One region of the Colwellia sp. MB02u-14 genome, then DNA from elsewhere that is predicted to be linked to it. Evidence: predicted binding sites of a transcription regulator. Region 1 holds the regulator's gene; each other region holds the start of a gene.
What was found. The regulator sigma-54, encoded in region 1, starts transcription at its own class of promoters, with help from an activator protein. The targets are predictions, from matches to a motif close to GTTGGCACGNNNNTNGNNT.
Positions count from the first base shown of each region.

Region 2: the regulator sigma-54 is predicted to act here: its motif matches at 2,635-2,653, upstream of flgF (flagellar basal-body rod protein FlgF).
Region 3: the regulator sigma-54 is predicted to act here: its motif matches at 2,736-2,754, upstream of flhA (flagellar biosynthesis protein FlhA).
Region 4: the regulator sigma-54 is predicted to act here: its motif matches at 1,833-1,851, upstream of flgA (flagellar basal body P-ring formation chaperone FlgA).

Region 1 covers NZ_JACGUX010000079.1:441,348-446,347, reverse strand. Annotated here, with positions in the region: gene H4J52_RS12375 (HPr family phosphocarrier protein) at 1-230, opposite strand, end outside; gene rapZ (RNase adapter RapZ) at 244-1,098, opposite strand; gene ptsN (PTS IIA-like nitrogen regulatory protein PtsN) at 1,129-1,584, opposite strand; gene hpf (ribosome hibernation promoting factor) at 1,630-1,917, opposite strand; gene H4J52_RS12355 (RNA polymerase factor sigma-54) at 1,941-3,449, opposite strand; gene lptB (LPS export ABC transporter ATP-binding protein) at 3,523-4,254, opposite strand; gene lptA (lipopolysaccharide transport periplasmic protein LptA) at 4,251-4,793, opposite strand; gene lptC (LPS export ABC transporter periplasmic protein LptC) at 4,774-5,000, opposite strand, start outside.
Region 2 covers NZ_JACGUX010000079.1:141,466-146,465, reverse strand. Annotated here, with positions in the region: gene flgC (flagellar basal body rod protein FlgC) at 1-209, shown strand, start outside; gene H4J52_RS10985 (flagellar hook assembly protein FlgD) at 231-917, shown strand; gene flgE (flagellar hook protein FlgE) at 1,009-2,385, shown strand; gene flgF (flagellar basal-body rod protein FlgF) at 2,688-3,431, shown strand; gene flgG (flagellar basal-body rod protein FlgG) at 3,460-4,248, shown strand; gene flgH (flagellar basal body L-ring protein FlgH) at 4,266-4,949, shown strand; gene H4J52_RS10960 (flagellar basal body P-ring protein FlgI) at 4,985-5,000, shown strand, end outside.
Region 3 covers NZ_JACGUX010000079.1:88,264-93,263, forward strand. Annotated here, with positions in the region: gene flhF (flagellar biosynthesis protein FlhF) at 1-507, opposite strand, end outside; gene flhA (flagellar biosynthesis protein FlhA) at 595-2,697, opposite strand; gene flhB (flagellar biosynthesis protein FlhB) at 2,826-3,956, opposite strand; gene fliR (flagellar biosynthetic protein FliR) at 3,956-4,738, opposite strand; gene fliQ (flagellar biosynthesis protein FliQ) at 4,738-5,000, opposite strand, start outside.
Region 4 covers NZ_JACGUX010000079.1:147,196-152,195, forward strand. Annotated here, with positions in the region: gene H4J52_RS11000 (protein-glutamate O-methyltransferase CheR) at 1-786, opposite strand, end outside; gene H4J52_RS11005 (chemotaxis protein) at 858-1,805, opposite strand; gene flgA (flagellar basal body P-ring formation chaperone FlgA) at 1,989-2,681, shown strand; gene flgM (flagellar biosynthesis anti-sigma factor FlgM) at 2,755-3,069, shown strand; gene flgN (flagellar export chaperone FlgN) at 3,108-3,536, shown strand; gene H4J52_RS11025 (TIGR03545 family protein) at 3,774-5,000, opposite strand, start outside.

The sequences.
Region 1 (5,000 bases):
AAGAGGGCTTGCTGGGCATCTTCTCCTTGGGTGATTATTTCAACAGTTTTTCCATACCCCCCCGCCAGTAACATTAAGCCCATAATACTATTGGCATCAGCTTCTTTACCGTCTAAGCAAACCGTTACATTAGCATTAAGCTTTTGACTTAACTGGGCGAGTTTAGTGGCAGCACGCGCATGTAAACCCAACTTATTGCTAATGGTTAATAATTTATTAAATTTTGGCATGCGATAACTATTCTTAGGTACTTTGTATTTTAATATCGCGATGATGAGATTGAACATCTTCACGCTCTTTACGTAGATTGTTCGCTAATATTTCTGCAATATAAACCGAACGGTGTTTTCCGCCAGTACAACCAATAGCGATAGTAATATAGCTACGGTTATTCCTTTCTAAGTGGGGCAACCACGTCATCATAAAACTGTTAATTTGCCAGATAAATTTAGTGACTATCGGCTGGCTCGCAAGGAAGTCTTGAACAGGTTGGTCTAAGCCAGTAAAACCTTTTAAGTCTTTTTCCCAAAAAGGGTTAGGAAGAAAGCGGGCATCAAATACATAGTCTGCATCTTGAGGTACACCATGCTTAAAGCCAAAAGATTCAAATACCACAACCATTGAGGCAGACGTTTTACCCAAAATTCGCTCGCGCACTAAGTCAGATAATTGATGAGGTGATAACTGGCTGGTATTTATATACAATCCCGCACGTGTAGAAATAGGTTCAAGCAGTTTTTTCTCTAAAGAAATCGCTTGGTCGAGTGGAATATTTTGTTTTATTAACGGATGTAAACGACGCGTTTCACTAAAACGGCGAATAAGATCAGAATCATCGGCGTCTAAATAAAGTATATCGAGCTTTACTGTTTTAGGTAGATAATCTAATATTTCTGAGACATCATTAGGGTCATTGGGCAAATTACGGACATCTAAACTAACGGCTACTTTATCATAGTCATTGATGACGGTATGGGCTAACGCAGGCAACAAGTTAACAGGAATATTATCTACGCAGTAGTAGCCTAAATCTTCGAGCACACGCAATGCAACACTTTTACCTGACCCTGAACGACCACTGACTATCATGAGTTTCATTTGAATTTTCCTGACTTTTTATTGTATTTATTAACGTGCAGCTTGCTTTATTAAATTAAAAAGCTCTTGCGAATTTTGACACTTTCTTACTTGTTTTGCGATTTGTTTGGTACTAAATACTTGTGCAATACTTTGTAGCGTTTCTAAATGTTGTTGGCAGTTCTCTTCGGGCACAAACAGCGCAATAATAATATCTACCCCGCGATTATCTATAGAGTCAAATTCCACCGCTTGTTCACTGGTCAGTAAAACGGCAATGACTTGTGAGGTATTTGACAAACGCCCATGAGGGATAGCTATACCGTTACCGATGCCGGTAGAACCCACTTTTTCACGCGCCATTAAACTTTCAAATAGCTGATGTGTATCAAGGTTCTCAATTTTTTTTGCCGCAGTGGCGCTAATTATTTCAAGGAGTTTTTTTTTGCTAGTCCCCTTAACGGCACAGAGTGTGCAGTCAAGGGTTAGGATATCTTGCAACTTCATTACACTACTTACATTCTTTGATTAGAGAAAAGATAAAAAACAGCATTAATGCTGATTCGTTTTGCCTTTGTACTTTAATATTTGCCGATCAAGTTTATCAACAAGACTGTCAATAGAGGCGTACATATCTGGATTTTCAGCTTTAGCATGTAAATCAGTGCCACTAAGATGAATCGTCGCTTCTGCAATTTGGTTTGATTTCTCAACGGTGAGAACAACATGAACATTATTGATATGGTCAAAATGTCGGGTCAACTTTGCCATTTTTATATTGACATTTTCTCGTAAAGCTTCGGTAATTTCAACATGGTGACCAGAAAGATTAATTTGCATAAGCTTAATTCCTCATCTTTTCGTTAAAGTAAACTTTTTCGTTGGTTAGAAGGGGGAATAGAAAGTGACTCGCGATATTTTGCAATAGTACGCCGAGCAACATTTATTCCTTGAGTGGCTAATAAGTCAGCCATTTTACTATCACTTAATGGCTTTGCGGGTATTTCAGCCGCGACAAATTTTTTGATTAATGCACGAATAGCGGTTGATGAACATTCGCCACCACTTTCTGTCCCTACATGACTTGAAAAGAAAAATTTCAGTTCAAAAATTCCTCGTGGCGTATGCATATACTTTTGTGTTGTTACCCGAGAAATGGTTGATTCATGCATATCGACAGCTTCGGCAATATCATTTAGAACCATAGGACGCATGGCTTCATTACCATGTTCGAAAAAACCAATTTGTCGTTGAACAATACAGTTTGACACTTTCAATAAGGTATCGTTACGACTTTCTAAACTTTTAATAAACCATTTAGCTTCTTGTAAATTTGAGCGAATAAACTGTGTGTCTGCCGTTGACTTCATCGAACGAGACATCGAAGCATATTGCTGATTGACAGACAGCTTTGGTGCTGTATCAGGATTTAGTTCAACAACCCAACGCCCATTTTTCTTTTCAACAGAAACATCAGGAATAACGTATTGATCATCACTTTTGATAACACTGTCGCCAGGTCTAGGATCAAGTGATTGAATCAGGCGGACGACTTCGCGAAGTTGCTCTTCTTTTAGTCGAGTTTTACGCATTAACGTACGATAATCTCGGCTACCCAGCAGATTAATATGGTCACGTAACACCAACTTACTTTCTGCTAACCACGGCGTTGCGGGGTCAAATTGGTTAAGTTGAATAATTAAACATTCTGAAATAGAACGTGCAGCAACGCCAACAGGGTCAAAGAGGTTAATACGTTTTAGTACCACCTCTATTTCATCAAGTTCAACACCTTCAATGGCAACACTGTCTAGAATGTCTTCACTGGAAACGGTCAAATAGCCAGCATCGTCAACGGCATCTATGATTGCGGTAGCTATAGCACGGTCGGTTTCGGTGAAAGGGCTTAATTCCATTTGCCAGCGTAAGTGGTCTTGAATAGAATCTTGAGTTTCGCCTTGGTAAGTATAATCTTCTGAAGCGGGTCCCGAATTAGAACTCGCTGCACCTGCGGTGTAGTTGTCATCCCAGGTCGTATCCATGTTTAATTCTTCAGGGATATCATTTTTATCCATTGCTTCAGTGGTGGTGATCTCATCGATGGTGGGTGTAGAGTCTTCGCTGCCATCAGAAACGGCTTTCTCTTTAATATCACCTGCACCAGCTGTGTGAGCTTCTTCAAGATTGTCAGTACTTTTATCTTCAGCATTGTTTGACGATTCATCCATTTCTAGTAATGGATTATTTTCTAAGGCCTCTTGAATTTCTTGCTGAAGCTCTAACGTTGACAATTGCAGCAATTTGATTGCTTGCTGCAATTGAGGCGTCATGGTTAATTGTTGTCCTATGCGGAGTTGTAGAGTAGGGCGCATTTAGGTCATTAACTTCCTATTATTTTTAATTGAATATTGTCGATATACGAAAATATTATTAACTTATTAGCTACTATAGCGTGAATTGTTCACCAAGGTATACATCTCTTACATGTTGATTTGCAAGAATTTGATCTGCATTACCTTCTGCAATAAGTTCACCATGACTAACAATATAAGCATGTTCACACACATCAAGGGTTTCTCTTACATTATGGTCGGTGATCAAAACACCAATACCACGTTCTTTTAAGTGTAGAATAATTTTTTTGATATCACCTACTGAAATTGGGTCAACACCCGCAAAAGGTTCATCTAATAAAATAAATTTGGGCTCTGCGGCTAAAGCTCGAGCAATCTCTACTCGGCGACGTTCACCACCTGATAAGCTCATGCCTAAATTATCTTTAATATGACCTATGTTAAATTCTTCAACTAAATGTTCTAGCTTTTCTTCACGTTCTGCATTAGATAATTCTTTTCGTGTTTGCAAAATGGCCATAATATTATCGTAAACACTCAGTTTTCGAAAGATAGAGGCTTCTTGTGGCAAGTACCCTATCCCTTTTCTTGCGCGTTCATGCATAGGTGCTAACGTGAGGTTTTCATCATTGAGAATAATATCGCCACTATCACTTTCAACCAAACCAACAATCATATAGAAAGAGGTGGTTTTTCCTGCGCCATTAGGGCCGAGTAAACCCACTATTTGTCCTGCTGAGACTTGCATACTGACATTCTTAACAACTTTTCTGCCTTTATAAGCCTTAGCAAGACCTTTCGCCATTAGCGTGCTCGTACTCATAAGTTACCTTTTTCCAGAGTATTAGTGTCATTTTTTTTCGCTTGTACTTTTTCTTTAGGCTGAAAAATTGTCTTCGTTCGTTCATTAGTTTTACTCTCAGCATTTACATACTGAGTATCAATATTGTAAGTGATTTTACTACCACTGACTTCACTGTCTTCTTGTTGTAATAATGCATTTCCTGAAATGATCACTAAATTGTTTCCAGGCTCGTATCGTATTTCATCTGCTTGCAAATTAAGCAGAGTACCATCGGTTAACGTTTGTTCAAATGTTGCTGGTTTCCCTTTCGCAATATAGGTTTTTTCTTCGCTACCTGATTGCGTTAGCACTTGAACCAAGTCGGCACGAATAATTAATGAACCTTGGGTGATAACTACGTTGTCGATATAGCTGAAAATTTTATTTTTAAGATCTGCTGCTTGTCTTGATGCATCAATTTCAATTTTTTGTGATATATCAAATTTTTCAGCGAAAGCTGATGAAAGCAAGGCGCCTGATAATATTAAGCACAGTAGGCTATTTTTTAACAATTTCATAAATGGATTTCACATGTTTAGTTAGTGTCATTTGGTTGGTGTTTAAGTCGACAATTAAACCCTTACCATCGATGGTAAATCCTTTACCAATAATTTTAATTTCTTGTTCTGAACTTATGATGTTAGTTTTTAAATCAAGTTCAAAGTATTTTCCTTGAACTTCTTGTAATAAGCTATTTTGATCGGTTGCTACCAAGCGCACATGCT
Region 2 (5,000 bases), 300 kb from region 1:
GTATCGTGGAAAGCAATAAACCTTTAACCGTTGAACATAATCCAGGGCACCCAATGGCAGATAAAGATGGTTATATCTATAAACCAAACGTGAATGTGATTGAAGAAATGACCAATATGATTTCGGCATCGCGTTCGTATCAAACAAATGTTCAGTTGGCTGAATCAGCAAAAAACATGCTGAATAAAACCTTGCAGCTTGGCAAGTAACAATTAAAGGTGGAATGAAAAATGGAAACAGTTAGTGGAAGTAAACCTTTAGATGGCATGCGCTGGCAAAAGGAAGAAATAACAAAGTCTGACAACAACAAGGGCATGTTAACGCAAGAAGATTTTTTCGCATTGTTAACAAAAGAGCTCTCGCATCAAGACCCGACTAAGCCTGTTGAAAATAATGAGATGATTTCTCAAATGACTGCATTTTCAACCACTGACGGCGTGGCAACATTAAATGACCAATTTACGTCATTTGCCGCATCAATGTCATCTAGTCAAGCATTGCAAGCTTCTTCATTAGTAGGGCGTAGCGTATTAGTTGATGATAATGTTTTTGGTATGGCTGAAGGTGACAGTGTTAAAGGAAAAATGGTCACTGATAAGCCGGCTAGCAATGTTAATATTTATGTTGAAAATAAAGCAGGTGAACTTATTCAAACCGTTCCTGTTGGCAGTGTTGCCGCAGGAGACTTTACCTTTAGTTGGGACGGTAAAATGGCCAACGGAGAGCCGGCTAAAGAAGGTGCCTATCGTTTTAGAATCGCAGGTTTAGTTGATGGGCAAGCATCAGAGTTGCAAGCGATGACTTACCGTAAAGTCGATAGTGTGACGTTGGCAGGAGCAGGTGGAAATATTTTATTAAATCTTAATGGTGGCAGTTCCATGGCACTAGCAGATGTGGTGGAAGTATCAGAAGGATAAATTGAGCAATTCAATTTACGCCACTGTTATTTCAAGAAAGAGTGAATACTCGAAATAATTAAGATAAACAGTTTTTATATGAGGTGCAATTATGTCATTTAATATAGCGTTGAGCGGATTAAACGCTGCTCAAAAAGATTTGGATGTTACATCAAATAACATCGCCAATGTAAATACCACGGGTTTTAAAGAGTCACGTGCTGAATTTGTTGATGTGTATGCATCGTCTCTGCTTGCTTCGGGTAAAACTAAGGTTGGTGACGGTGTTTTGACGGCAGATGTTGCTCAGCAATTTTCCCAAGGGAGCATTCAATTTACTAACAATGCTTTAGATTTAGCAATTACTGGTAATGGTTTTTATGCAACAGTGCCTGAGATTGACAGTTTAGAAACTTCTTACACACGTGCGGGGCAATTTAAACTTAACGACAGTAATTTTGTTGTTAACTCCGGGGGTGGGTACTTATTGGGTTTTCCTGTTAATGCAGATGGTTCTTCTTCATCGGTGAGTTTAAGTACTGCTGAACCTATTTTAATTCCAACCTCTTCCGGTGCTCCAACACCGAGTAGCAAAGTAGATATTCGTATGAACCTACCTGCAGGAGATTCCTATATTACAGGGGCCCCTGGTAATTTTGATCCAAAAGATTCAGGCACTTTTAATCATTCTACTTCAGTGACTACTTTTGATTCACTAGGTGATAGTCATATTATGACTTATTATTTTGTTAAAGATAATCCATCAACCAATCCAAACGAGTGGATGATGTTTGCTGGTGTTGATGGGGTACCCGTTAACATTGTTGACCCTGTCGGTGGCTCAACAAACCCAGTAGGTGGTACTGTCTCTGGTGGGTTATTTCCTGGTGGTGTTGTCGGTGCCCGTTTAGAGTTTTCTAGTTCAGGAGACTTTGTTAATCAAATACCAACGCCAGCCGAAGGCGGTATTGTAACCGAACCACTCGGTGGTATTATTTTATCAAATGGTGCCGAGGCTTCTCAAACTATTGAGGTTGATTTTAACCTAGATGTTTTAGGGCCAAACCCAAATGAACCAACACAGTTTGCTTCAAACTTCGAAGTTACTGCACTAGAGCAAGATGGTTTAGCGGTAGGGCGATTAACGGGCATAGATATTGGCACCGACGGATTAATTCGAGCAACCTATAGCAACGGTACTTCTGCGCCATTATCACGTATTTCGTTAGTCAATTTTGCTAATGAGCAGGGGTTAACACAAATTGGTAACTCTTCTTGGAAGGAGAGTATCAGTTCGGGTGAAGCACTCGCAGGTGAAGCAGGTTCAGGTACTTTTGGTACGATTAATTCTTCGGCATTAGAGCAATCGAATGTTAACTTAACCACAGAATTAATTGACTTGATTTCCGCCCAGCGAAATTTTCAAGCGAACTCTCGTGCACTTGAAGTTGATAACCAACTCAATCAAACCATTTTACAAATACGATAAATAAATATTTAACGTAATTTAATCCTCACATAAACATAAAAATAAAGAGATAAAACATAGCCAGTGTTTTGTCTCTTTTTATCTTCATGAGTGGGACTTCTCAGACTTCCTATCTTTCAATACACTAGTACATCTATGTATATTAAAGGCCTATGGCAGCTATTAGGTGTTGCATTAGTATATTGCCGCATGTCTATGGCAAATAACGACAATAGCGCTTATCTTTTATTTCCTCTTTGTTATATTTCTTCTGGCACTGTTATTGCATTTCTAACGATAAGATACAATTTCAGAGAACTGTTATGGATAAAATGCTTTATATCGCAATGAGCGGTGCAAAACAAAATATGCAATCGCTTGCAATAAATGCTAACAACCTTGCCAATGCTAAGACGACTGGCTTTAAGGCTGACTTAGCACAAGCGCGTTCCATGCAAGCTTTTGGGGAAGGGTTATCTTCTCGCGTGTTTGCCATGACAGAGAAACCAAGCCAAAACTTTGACAGTGGCGCTTTAATGCAAACTTCTCGTGATTTAGATCTCGCCATTCAAGGACCTGGTTGGTTTGCTGTTCAGGCTGAAGATGGCAGCGAAGGTTATACGCGAAATGGCCAGTTTCGCCTTAACGAACAGGGGGCTTTAGAAACCGCTGAAGGTGAGCTCGTTATGGGGAATACTGGACCGATATTCTTACCACTCCCAGTTAACAACATTAATATCAGCAAAGATGGCACTATTATGGTTCAGCCTGAAGGAGCGCCAAGTTCTGTACAAGAAGAAGTTGGTCGAATCAAAATGGTGAATCCAAGAGTACAAGAGTTAGCCAAAGGTAATGATGGGTTGTTTCGCCGTAAAGACGGGCAAGATGAAGAGGCAAACATCAATGTCAAGGTAGAAAGTGGCATGGTTGAATCAAGTAATGTAAACCCTATTGGGGAAATGACCGCGATGATTTCATTGCAGCGTCAGTTTGAAATGCAATTAAAGTTAATGAAAACGGCCGAAGAGATTGATGCCAGTTCTGCATCTTTATTACGCGCTTTTTAATTTCAATAAATAATTTTTTAGGTGATTTATGAACCCAGCATTATGGATAAGTAAAACAGGATTAGATGCGCAAACTAAAGACATTGCGGTAATTTCTAATAATTTAGCGAACGCCAGTACCATTGGCTTTAAAAAAAGTCGTGCGGTATTTGAAGATTTACTCTATCAAACGATTAATCAGCCAGGTGGACGTTCAGCTCAAGATACCGAAATGCCATCAGGCTTGATGCTTGGCGCAGGTACAAAAGTGGTCGCTACACAAAAGATTCATACCCAAGGTGATATGCAAACCACAGATAACGCTTTAGATTTAATGATCCAAGGTGAAGGTTTTTTTGAAGTACAGCTACCTGATGGTACATCATCTTATTCACGAAATGGTCAGTTTACCATGGATGAAGAAGGCAATATGGTAACGCCAGGTGCTGGCTATTTAATACAGCCGCAAATAACGATTCCACCAGATGCTTTAAGTATTATTGTCTCACAAGATGGTGAAGTTTCTGTGACCTTGCAAGGGCAGCCGGATCCTGCTGTCGTGGGTCAAATCAACACAGTTAATTTTGTCAATCCTACGGGCTTACAGCCGATAGGACAAAATTTATATATTCAAACCGCGGTGAGTGGTGCACCACAAGAAGGGGTACCTGGCTTAGAAGGTTTTGGCATGATAGTTCAAGGTGCACTTGAAACATCGAACGTCAATACAACAGAAGAACTCGTTAATTTGATTGAAAGCCAGCGTGTATATGAAATGAACTCAAAAGTTATTTCAGCTGTGGATCAAATGCTTAGTTATATTAATCAGCAGTTATAGCGCTTAAGGAACTTCTTATGAAAACACTCTTAGCATTACTTATTCTGTCTTTATCAATGACGGGCTGTGCCAGTATTGAACAGGCAAAAACATTACCTGATGATCCCGATTTTGCGCCAATTATGCCAGAAATGGAAGAAGCGTCAATTATTCCAACGGGTTCACTCTTTAAGGTTAATTATGTCAATAATATCTATTCTGACTCAAAAGCGCACCGTGTTGGAGACATTATTTCAGTTATTTTGAATGAAAGTACCCAAGCGCAAAAGAGCGCTAAAACAGAGTTGAAAAAAGAAAATGGTGCCAGCTTAGACCCTATTATTGGTTTAGGTGGTGGTGCAGTAAACTTTAAAAATGATGCGATACAATTTGGCTATAATCAAGATTCTAATTTTAAAGGTGATTCAAAATCTAATCAAGGCAATAGCTTAAGTGGTGATATTTCTGTTCATGTTTTGCGAGTTTTACCGAACGGTAATTTGATGATCCGTGGTGAAAAATGGATGAGCTTAAATAACGGTGATGAATTTATTCGTTTAACCGGTGTTATTCGCGCACAAGATATTAGCGCAGGTAATACCATCATCTCTAGTAAAATTGCTAATGCTCGCATCGAATATGCAGGCACAGGCACTTTTGCTGATGTACAAGAACAAGGTTGGTTATCGAGTTTCTTTACTAGCTCTTGGTGGCCACTGTAGCGTTAACTCAACGTAGACTTTCAATAGGTATTATTATGAAAAATCTTCCGA
Region 3 (5,000 bases), 350 kb from region 1:
TTGCTCTATATTGCTTGATGGAACTGGCGTTGTTGATTGCCCAGAGTTGCTTGTATTATTTTGAGTTAACTTTGCCGCTGCTTGTGAGATTTTATCATGCTGAACTTGATTAATACCCTGGCCATTAAGTGCTGGAGCTCGTTGCACTTGACGATTGAGTAATGCCGCTAAGCTATCGGAGGGAATTACACCTTCTTCACCACCTCTATTATTTTGAACAGAAGCATTCGTCATTGGATTATTTTGACTAAGGTTAACAACATCATTGTCAATTGCACGGGCTGAGCTATTACTTGCTTTAGCCTTAGATCTATTTTCAGAGGTATGTATCGCTGGAGCGGTTGGCTTGGTCACATTAATTTCAACGTTGTTATCAACCGCAGCCATTAATTCAACACCTTCAGGTACACGTTTATTTGACATGATCACAGCGTCAGCGCCTAGCTCTTCTTTGATTTGTGTTAGAGCACTTCTCATATCTTTTGCTACAAAACGTTTAATTTTCAAAACTAACCCCTTATCAACTGCAATCGCTGTTAATGACATATTCATTTAACGGCCAATATTCTCTGCTGTTCATTACCGATATCGTAATTATTGACCAATAGCGCTGACTATCTTTATCTGCTTATCGTCAGGAATTTCTTGGTAAGAAATTACGCGTAAGCTAGGGATAGTATATTTAACAAATTTAGCAAGTACTGCTCGTAAAATCCCTGAGGTTAACAATATTGGCGTATCTCCCGCCATTTCTTGTTGTTGAGCCCCTTCAGTTAAAGATTTTTGTAACCGTTCTGCTAAACCTGGTTCAATGCCTGCGCCATCGTCTCCAGCCATCTGCATAGACTGATGCAACATCTGTTCCAATTCTGGCGACAATGTTATGACAGGTACTTCAGTAACCGGACCTACCAACTCTTGTACAATGAATTTACGCAAGGTTATACGTACCGCAGCAGTCAGTATTTCTGGGTCTTGAGACTTAGGCCCATATTCAACAAGCGTCTGAATAATGCTGCGCATGTCGCGAACCGCTACACCTTCATTCATCAAGTTTTGCAAGACTTTTACCAGTGTGCCAAGTGTTAAAACATCAGGGATAAACCCTTCAATTAATTTAGGATAACTTTTACCAAGCATATCAAGCAGGTTTTGTACTTCTTCATGGCCAAGTAGCTGTGAAGCATTGTTTGTGAGGATTTGACTTAAATGGGTCGCAAGAACGGTGGAAGCATCAACCACAGTGTAACCCAATGATTGCGCATGTTCTCGCTGTGCATTTTTAATCCATACAGCCTCTAATCCAAAGGCTGGATCGATAGTAGCCACGCCATCTAATTTTCCAAAAACTTGTCCTGGATTAATCGCTAACTCATGATCATGACGAATTTCAGCTTCACCAATAGTGACACCCATCAATGATATTTGATAAACATTAGGGTCTAAATCGAGATTATCACGAATATGTACAGCTGGAACCAAAAAGCCAAACTCTTGAGAAAGCTTCTTACGTACCCCTTTTATGCGATTAAGTAACTCTCCACCTTGAGATTTATCTACCAGTGGTATCAAGCGATAACCGATTTCCAAACCGATAATGTCAACGTGGTTGACGTCATCCCAACCTAAATCTTTAACTTCGGCTTCTTGTTGTTGAGTTTCAACCTCTGCAGCCTCTGATTTATCAGCTAACTCTTTTTCTTTTGCTACTTTATATTTTCCACTAAAGAAGGCTGTTCCTCCCACCATGAAAGCAAATAATAAAAAGGAAAAATGAGGCATGCCAGGAATAATCCCCATAACAAACATAACCGCAGCAGCAATATACAACGAACGTTCTTGACCTAATTGACTACTGACCTGCTCGCCCATGTCTTGTGAGGTATTTTGTCGTGTAACAACAATAGCCGTACCTACGGATAAAAGTAAACCTGGTATCTGAGCAACCAGACCATCACCTATCGTTAACAGCGTATATATTTCAACGGCACTGTCAAAACTTAAGTCATGTTGGACCATACCGATGACCAGTCCGCCAATAATATTAATCAATAATATTAATATTCCTGCAACCGCATCACCTTTTACAAACTTACTTGCACCATCCATTGAACCATAAAAGTCTGCTTCACTGGTCACTTCAATGCGACGATCTCTTGCTTGGTCCGCAGTAATAAAACCCGCATTTAAATCAGCATCTATTGCCATTTGCTTTCCTGGCATAGCGTCAAGCGTAAAACGAGCTGTGACTTCAGCAATTCGCCCAGCACCTTTGGTTACAACAACAAAGTTAATAATAATCAGGATAACAAAAACGACTAAACCTACGGCATAGTTTCCACCAATAACTACTGAGCCAAAGGCTTCAATAACTTTACCTGCCGCATCAGGGCCTTTATGTCCTTCGAGCAATACAATTCGAGTACTGGCGACATTTAGTGCTAACCGTAAAATGGTCGCTATCAGTAACACCGCAGGAAAGGAGCCAAACTCAAGGGGTTTTAAGGTATAAACAGTGATCAGTAATACCACCAAAGATAAGGCAATATTAAAAGAAAAGAGTATATCGAGTAAAAATGAAGGCATGGGCAAAATAACCATACCCAGTGCCGCCATAATTAATAGTGGCGTACCTAAACCAGAAAATAAGTTTATTTTATTTTTTTTAAATTTGTTAAATGAAGTAATTAACTGCATATTACTCTTATGATATATTTTTGACGCATACTATGAAATAGCAATAAGCAGACCAACAATCGATTAAAAGTGGTTGGATTGGATAATAAACCATCAAAAGATTTTTAAACCATTAATAATTAAGTTAATTAATATTTAAAATCATCGGGAATAGGGAGATTCTTTGCAATAGGTGTTGGTTTTTTAGCCTTACCTTTTTTGTGTTCGTTAAGTTGAAATATAAAAGCTAATACTTGGGCGACCGCAGCAAAAAGTTCTTCTGGAATGTCTTGATTAGCATCCGCACAATAATATAAAGAACGGGCTAATGCCGGAGACACAATAATTTCAACATTATTCTCTTTCGCTATGGTGCGAATGTGCATCGCCATTTCGTCGATACCTTTTGCCACCAACATCGGTGCTCCACCTTGAGCGACATCATATTTCAAGGCAACAGCATAATGCGTAGGGTTCGTGATAACGACATCAGAATCTGGGACTTCTTGCATCATTCTTCGCTGCGACATTTCATACTGAGTGCGACGAATACGCCCTTTTATCTCAGGGCTACCTTCTGAATTTTTCATTTCATCTTTAATTTCTTGCTTAGTCATTTTTAATTGACGGGTGTGGTCCCAGGTTTGGTAAGGCGCATCAATAGCGGCAATAATACCAACCGATAAAGCAAGTGCTAGAAACATCCACTGCAATAAAGTTACCGAATGCTCTAAGCTCAACGGTATAAGTTCTAAACTCAGGCCAAGTATTTCTTCGAATAAGCTACTCAATAATAAATAAGCAACAATAAAAACGACAAAGAATTTCATCAGTGATTTAACTAATTCAACGAGCGCTTTAATACCAAACATACGTTTAAGGCCTGCTAATGGCGACATTTTACTGGCTTTTGGCGCCATAGCTTCGGTAGAAAAACTCATGCCCCCTAGCATGGTATTACCAATAAAAGCGGCAACGACAATGATCGAAAATATCCATAACATCGGGGCAACTAAACTTCCTACTGAGCCTCTAAGCACATTATACAACGCATGAAAGTCCATCACTTCAGCGCGACTCAAACTAAATGAACGCTTCATGATGCCTGCTAAGCTTTCCGTTAACATTCCACCAACAAGCATGATAGCAACAGCACTGCCAACCAAGACAAACATAGTCCCTAAATCTTTAGAACGCGCTATTTGACCTTTTTTTCTGGCGTCAGCAAGTTTTTTTTCTGTAGGTTCTTCTGTTTTTTCACCGCTACCTGCATCAGCCATTAGTTCGCCTTACAATCAATGAGGTAACAACTAAAATCAAGTGCACGTTTCCATTGCAATTCATAATGCGTAAAAAAGTTGCCCATCGTTAACCACATAATAAGTAATCCTGCACACATAGTGACAGGAAAACCTATTGCAAAAATATTTAATTGTGGCGCAGCACGTGTCATTACGCCAAAGGAAAAATTAATTAATAACATTGCGGTTAAAGGGGCTAACGCTAATGATAACGCTGTAGCAAACATCCACTCGCCCCATTCAACCACTTCTTTAAACTTATCGGGAGTAAATTTATATTCCCCTATTGGCAACGTGTCGAAACTCGCCACAATAAAGTGTAAATAAGCTAAGTGCCCATCCATTGCCCAAAACATAAGGGTTGATAAAATTAGGAAAAATTGGCCAACCGCAGGGACATTCATACCACTCACAGGATCAACGAGAGAAGCAAAACCTAAGCCCGTTTGCATCGCAATAATTTGTCCGGCAAGCGTAAAAGTATTAAGGACCATTACCGTTACAAGACCGAGTGCAATACCAATAACCATTTGTTCAAAAATAAGCAAAGTGGTTTGAAAAGAAAGAAGACTATCGACTTGTGTTGGTGGAATGGCTGGCATAATAGCAATCGTTAATGTCATACACAAAAACACTTTAACTTTTCCAGGTATGACTTTGGAACCAAAGCCTATCATTGACATTATAAGCGCAGAAATACGCGAAAAAGGTAAAATAAAGTCAGCGATATATTGCATAACAACTGACTCAGTGAACTCCACTAGTTCACCACACTGGGAATACTTGAAATCAGCCGGATAGTGAAATCCATTAATTTTTGTACTAGCCAATGTCCTCCAAAAATAAGCGCTAAAAGCGTCACAATCAGGCGAGGCAAAAAGCTTAATGTTTGTTCATTTATTGACGTGGCGGCTTGGAATACTGCGACAATTAAACCCACACATAAACCAGGAATGATAATAGCTGAGACCAGTACAATAACTAAAAAAAGTGCATCACTGAGTATGTCAACAAAGACTTCTG
Region 4 (5,000 bases), 290 kb from region 1:
AAAATTTTGGTTCAAACCTGAGAGTGATTCTGACGCACCAAGAAAGAGGTATTTTTTAGGGTTTAATACGCCTTCAAACTGAGAAATTATTTGTTTTTTTATTTCAGGTGCAAAGTAAATCAATACGTTACGACAAAAAACGATATCAAACTTACCCATTAAACTATAACTATTTAATAGGTTAAGTTGTCTAAAACTCACCATTTTTTTAATTGAATCTTTAACTTTTGACATGCCTTTATCGCCATCTTCAAAAAAAATTCTTTTGCGTTCGGCAGATAAACCACGTGACAAAGCTAAACTGTCATAATGACCATATTTACAATGCTCTAGCATCGTATTTGAGATATCAGTGCCAATAATTTGAACACCACCAGAAAACGCGCCAGGATTACTTTGTTTAAATTCTTGTACCGCCATCGCAATAGAGTAAGGTTCTTGCCCCGAAGAACTTGCAGCAGACCATATTTTTAAGGGCGTTCTTTGATTTTTAAATTCTGGGAGTAAGCGCTTTTTCAACAGTTCAAAGGGGTACTCATCACGAAACCACAAAGTTTCATTTGTTGTCATCGCATCTATGACTGCCGCACGCAACTGTCTTTCCACAGGGCTGAGAGTACGAGTGACTAAGTCACCCAATGTGGCAACATCAAATTTAGCCATTAAAGGCGCCAAACGGCTTTTTACTAGGTATTGTTTATTTTCACCTAACACGATGCCACATTGTTTCTCGAGAAAAACTCTAAACTGATGATAGCTGCTATCATCAAGCTGTCGGTCTGACACTACGATATTCCACCTTAAATTATTATTGTGCTAGTTTATTGGGTATAAAATACGCTAAAGAAAATTACGGGTTAATTGACATCTTTCGCTATTTCATCTTTCTTTAACCATTTCTTTACTGCTGTGGCTAATTCATCAGGATGAAATTTTGGAATAAAGTCTTCTGCACCTACTTTTGCAACCATGGCATTGTTGAAGACACCACTTAATGAGGTGTGTAAGATAACAGGCATAGCTTTAAGCCGGTCATTATTTTTAATTTCTGCAGTTAAGGTATAACCATCCATTTCAGGCATTTCAATATCTGATATCAGCAGAGCCACTTTTTCAGTGATTGATACCTTACATTCAGCATCTAAAACGAGTAATTGGTCCAAAGCATCTTGGCCATTTTTAGCTAATAGCATATTTAAGCCCAAAGGCTCTAGAGCACGTTTTACTTGATTTCGTGCAACGGTTGAATCATCAGCGATCATAATGACACGTTCGCCGAGACTTTCGCCAACAGTTGCATCAGCAACATCTTCACTTAATTCAGTTGAAATGGGGCTAATTTCATTTAGAATTTTTTCTACATCTAAAATAGAAACCATTTTTTTATCTATTTCAGTAACCGCTGTTAAATAACTAGACTTACCAGTACCTTCTGGAGGTGGCATAATATCTTTCCAGCTCAACGTGACTATTCTCTCAACGCCTCCAACTAAAAACCCTTGTACGCTACGATTATACTCAGCAATAATAACAAAAGAGTTTTCATCAGGAATTATTTCTGGTCCACCTGTAGATTTACTTAAATCAATCACTGAAATGGTTTGCCCACGAATATGTGCAACACCTTTAATGAAAGAATCTTGCCCAGGAAGTAAGGTTAAACGCGGACAAGGCATGACTTCGCGTACTTTGAAAACATTAATGCCAAAGCGTTGTGACCCTATTAAACGAAAAAGTAATAATTCAAGCCTATTCTGCCCAACCAACTGAGTACGTTGATTTACTGAGTCTAAAATTCCTGCCATACAAACCTCATTTTACTTAATTCACAAAAAGGCACACTTCTTGATTGTGCTTATATATACATAGTCGACGTTCAATTTTTTGACGTTTGGTGCGTATTCATCTTTTTTACTTGTTGTTAAGTTTACACATTAATTAAGCATAGACGAGTATTTTAATTTCCCTAGCAAATAGTTGACAAATTTATGAGCATATTAAAGATTTCTATCATTATTTCACTATTATTAGCATTTTTGCCTAATTTAACTTTTGGCCAAACAATTAACCGGGCACAGCTTCAAAATTTTGTCATAAAATTTATTAAAAATAATATTGCATTACCGACTCAAGGAAAAATGACGGTATCAGTCTCTACGCTAGATCCCAGAATTACCATTAAACCTTGTTTATCTGCTCTAAAAGCAAATATACCTGAAAATCATAATGGTAGAAACGTAAATGTCAAAATAAATTGCAATGATCCAACACCGTGGTATCTTTTTATTCCAGCAAGGATCCAAGTAGTTGTTCCAATAGTCGTCGCAAAAAGTATCATTAACAAAGGAAGTAGAGTTGATGCATCAAATGTAATCATTGAATATCGTGACACACTTAGGATCCGCGGTGAGATCCTCGATGATACCAAAATTGTTATTGGTACGAGAGCCAAAAGAAAAATATCCGCAGGTGCTATCCTAACCAGAAAGAATATTTGTTTTGTTTGCAAAGGAAGCCATGTCACGCTTATTGCAAAATCAGGAACGTTAATGATAAAAACTTCAGGTATAGCTCTTACAGACGGTGCGCTTGGTGAACAAATACAGGTTGAAAACGACAGCAGTGGCCGAACGGTAACAGGGCGGGTGTCCGCTATCAACAAAGTTGTAATTAATTTATAATAATGGTTAAGTTATTAGCTTATTTGCCGATAACAAGATAGTGAAGATCAACCCGTTATATTAGGATAGTATTATGGCTATAAATATCAATAACTTGTCAAACAATAATCAGGTAAAGCAAAAACTTGATCAACAAGTACAAGTAAAACAGCAAGCCACACAAAATGCAGCCAGCAGTGAACAAGGAAAATCTGCAGGTAAAGATTCAGTGTCTTTAACGCCACAAGCTCAGCAACTGAATGAATTACAAAAGAAATCGAATGATGCACCGGCATTAGACCAGAAAAAAATTGATCAACTGAAAAAAGCGATTGCCAATGGTGAGTACAAAGTTAATCCTGAAAAGCTTGCCGCCAGCATAGCAAATTTCGAATTTAAACTAGGTTAATAGTAAGCTGTTAACCTAATCACAGGAGTTTATAAGTGATGGCAGCGTTAGCAGCAGAGCAATTAATTGCCCAACAATTACTTAACCTACAGCAGCTTGAAGATCTGCTCAGCGTTGAAAAAGAAATATTAAAACAACAAGACCCCGAAGCTTTAGTTTTTGTCACTGAGCAGAAAAGAGTTTTGCTTGAAGCCATACAAAAGCTTGATGAGCAAAATGCTCAAAACATACTTGTTAAAAATGAAATAGCATCAGGTATTCATCATAAAGAAATTACTGAAATTGAAGCTATTCTTCTCCGTTGCAAAGACAAAAACCATATCAATGGTCAGATAATACAACACTCATCGCTTGCCGCTGAACGTATGAAGAACTCCCTACTTGAGAATCACAACCGTTCATCAATGACTTACAATAGTAAGGGCAAAAAAAGTGGTGGTCTCAGCAGTTTAGGTATAAAAGCTTAATGTACAATGGTTAATAAAGTAAACGTTAATACCATCGCCCATTCCCCCTAGCTCTTGCATCATCGTATTCATTCTGAATATAAAAAGCCTCAACTTAACAATAAGCTGAGGCTTTTTTATAGGTGCATTATTATAACTATTTTTCTCATTTACTGTCCCGTTCATTTGAACGGAAAACAAGTCAATAACACCGAGTCATATATCGCGTGACCCTTTTTAAAGGGGCGAACTAAATGTCTAACCAAATAACTTACCTAGTTTTTTCTTTACTTTATCTTCGAGCTTTTTCTTTTGCTTGTCTTCAAATTCTTTCTTTTTCGCTTTTACAACATCTGAATTAATCAGGTTATCTAAAGCTTGATCAGTCTGACTAATCAGTGCTTCAACATCGACTAAAGACTGCGCTTCATCATTACTCATTCCTAACGCTTTACTGAGTTTAGTATTCAAACCTGCTTTAACATCCGTTTTAAAACTCGTCAGTTTATTTGATACCTGCTTCACCATTGAATTTTTTAACTGTTTATCAAGTGGCGATGAAATAGACAGCTTAGGAGCCGTCATTTTACCTTTTGCTGTAATCGTTAACGATAATGTCTTTAAAGACTGAACTGTGTCAATAAAGAGCGTACTTAAATGAGATGTACCCGCACCACTATATTGAGTATTATCAAGGCTTAGGCTATTTTCACTATCAAGTTGATCATCAAGTAATGAAAAAGTCCCCTTTCCTGACAACAAGCCACTATCAAGTTGCAAAGTAAAAGCGCTTGATTCCTGGAGTGAAACCGCATTCAAATCAACATCTGAGAGTTTCCATATACCATTACCACTTAAAATACGCTGCTTGTCTAATGAAAAATCGAGTGCTAATGCTAATTTCCCAGATCCCTGTACGTTGTCGCTCTCAACGTTAACTACGCTGTTGTTGCCACGAACCCAGTGTTGATGTGTCAATTCTTTGCCGCTGATGGCAAATTCACCTTGCGGTAAAATCAAAGAAAACTTTGCCTGTTCAATCAGCACATCAGGTAAAGGTGTGTCATCGTTAAAATGTATATAGCGCCCTTCACTTGTTGTTTTTTCAGCTTGCTTATCCACTTTAGAAGATTTAATTAATGGGGCTATTTTTTGATAAACCGCATCGGCATAGCCAAAATATTCACGTGCTTGCTCACCAAACAGCATATGTGCAAAATCAGCACCTTCTACACTATCAAGTTGATACTTACTTTCAATGATTTTCCAATCAGCTGAAGGTGCCTCTTTCAATGCCTGTGTTTGCTTGGTCAATAACGCTTTAGAAGTGCTGACTTGTTCTTTAGCTTGTTTAACAATCGCTTGGTCAGCATCAAACTGTGCCTTCAGCGCTGTAAAGTCTTTATTAAGCTTTTCAAGATCGGCTAAGCTGTTAATCTTTATATTTGTGAGTGCTTCAACTTGTTTTTTGTAGTCAGCTAACGT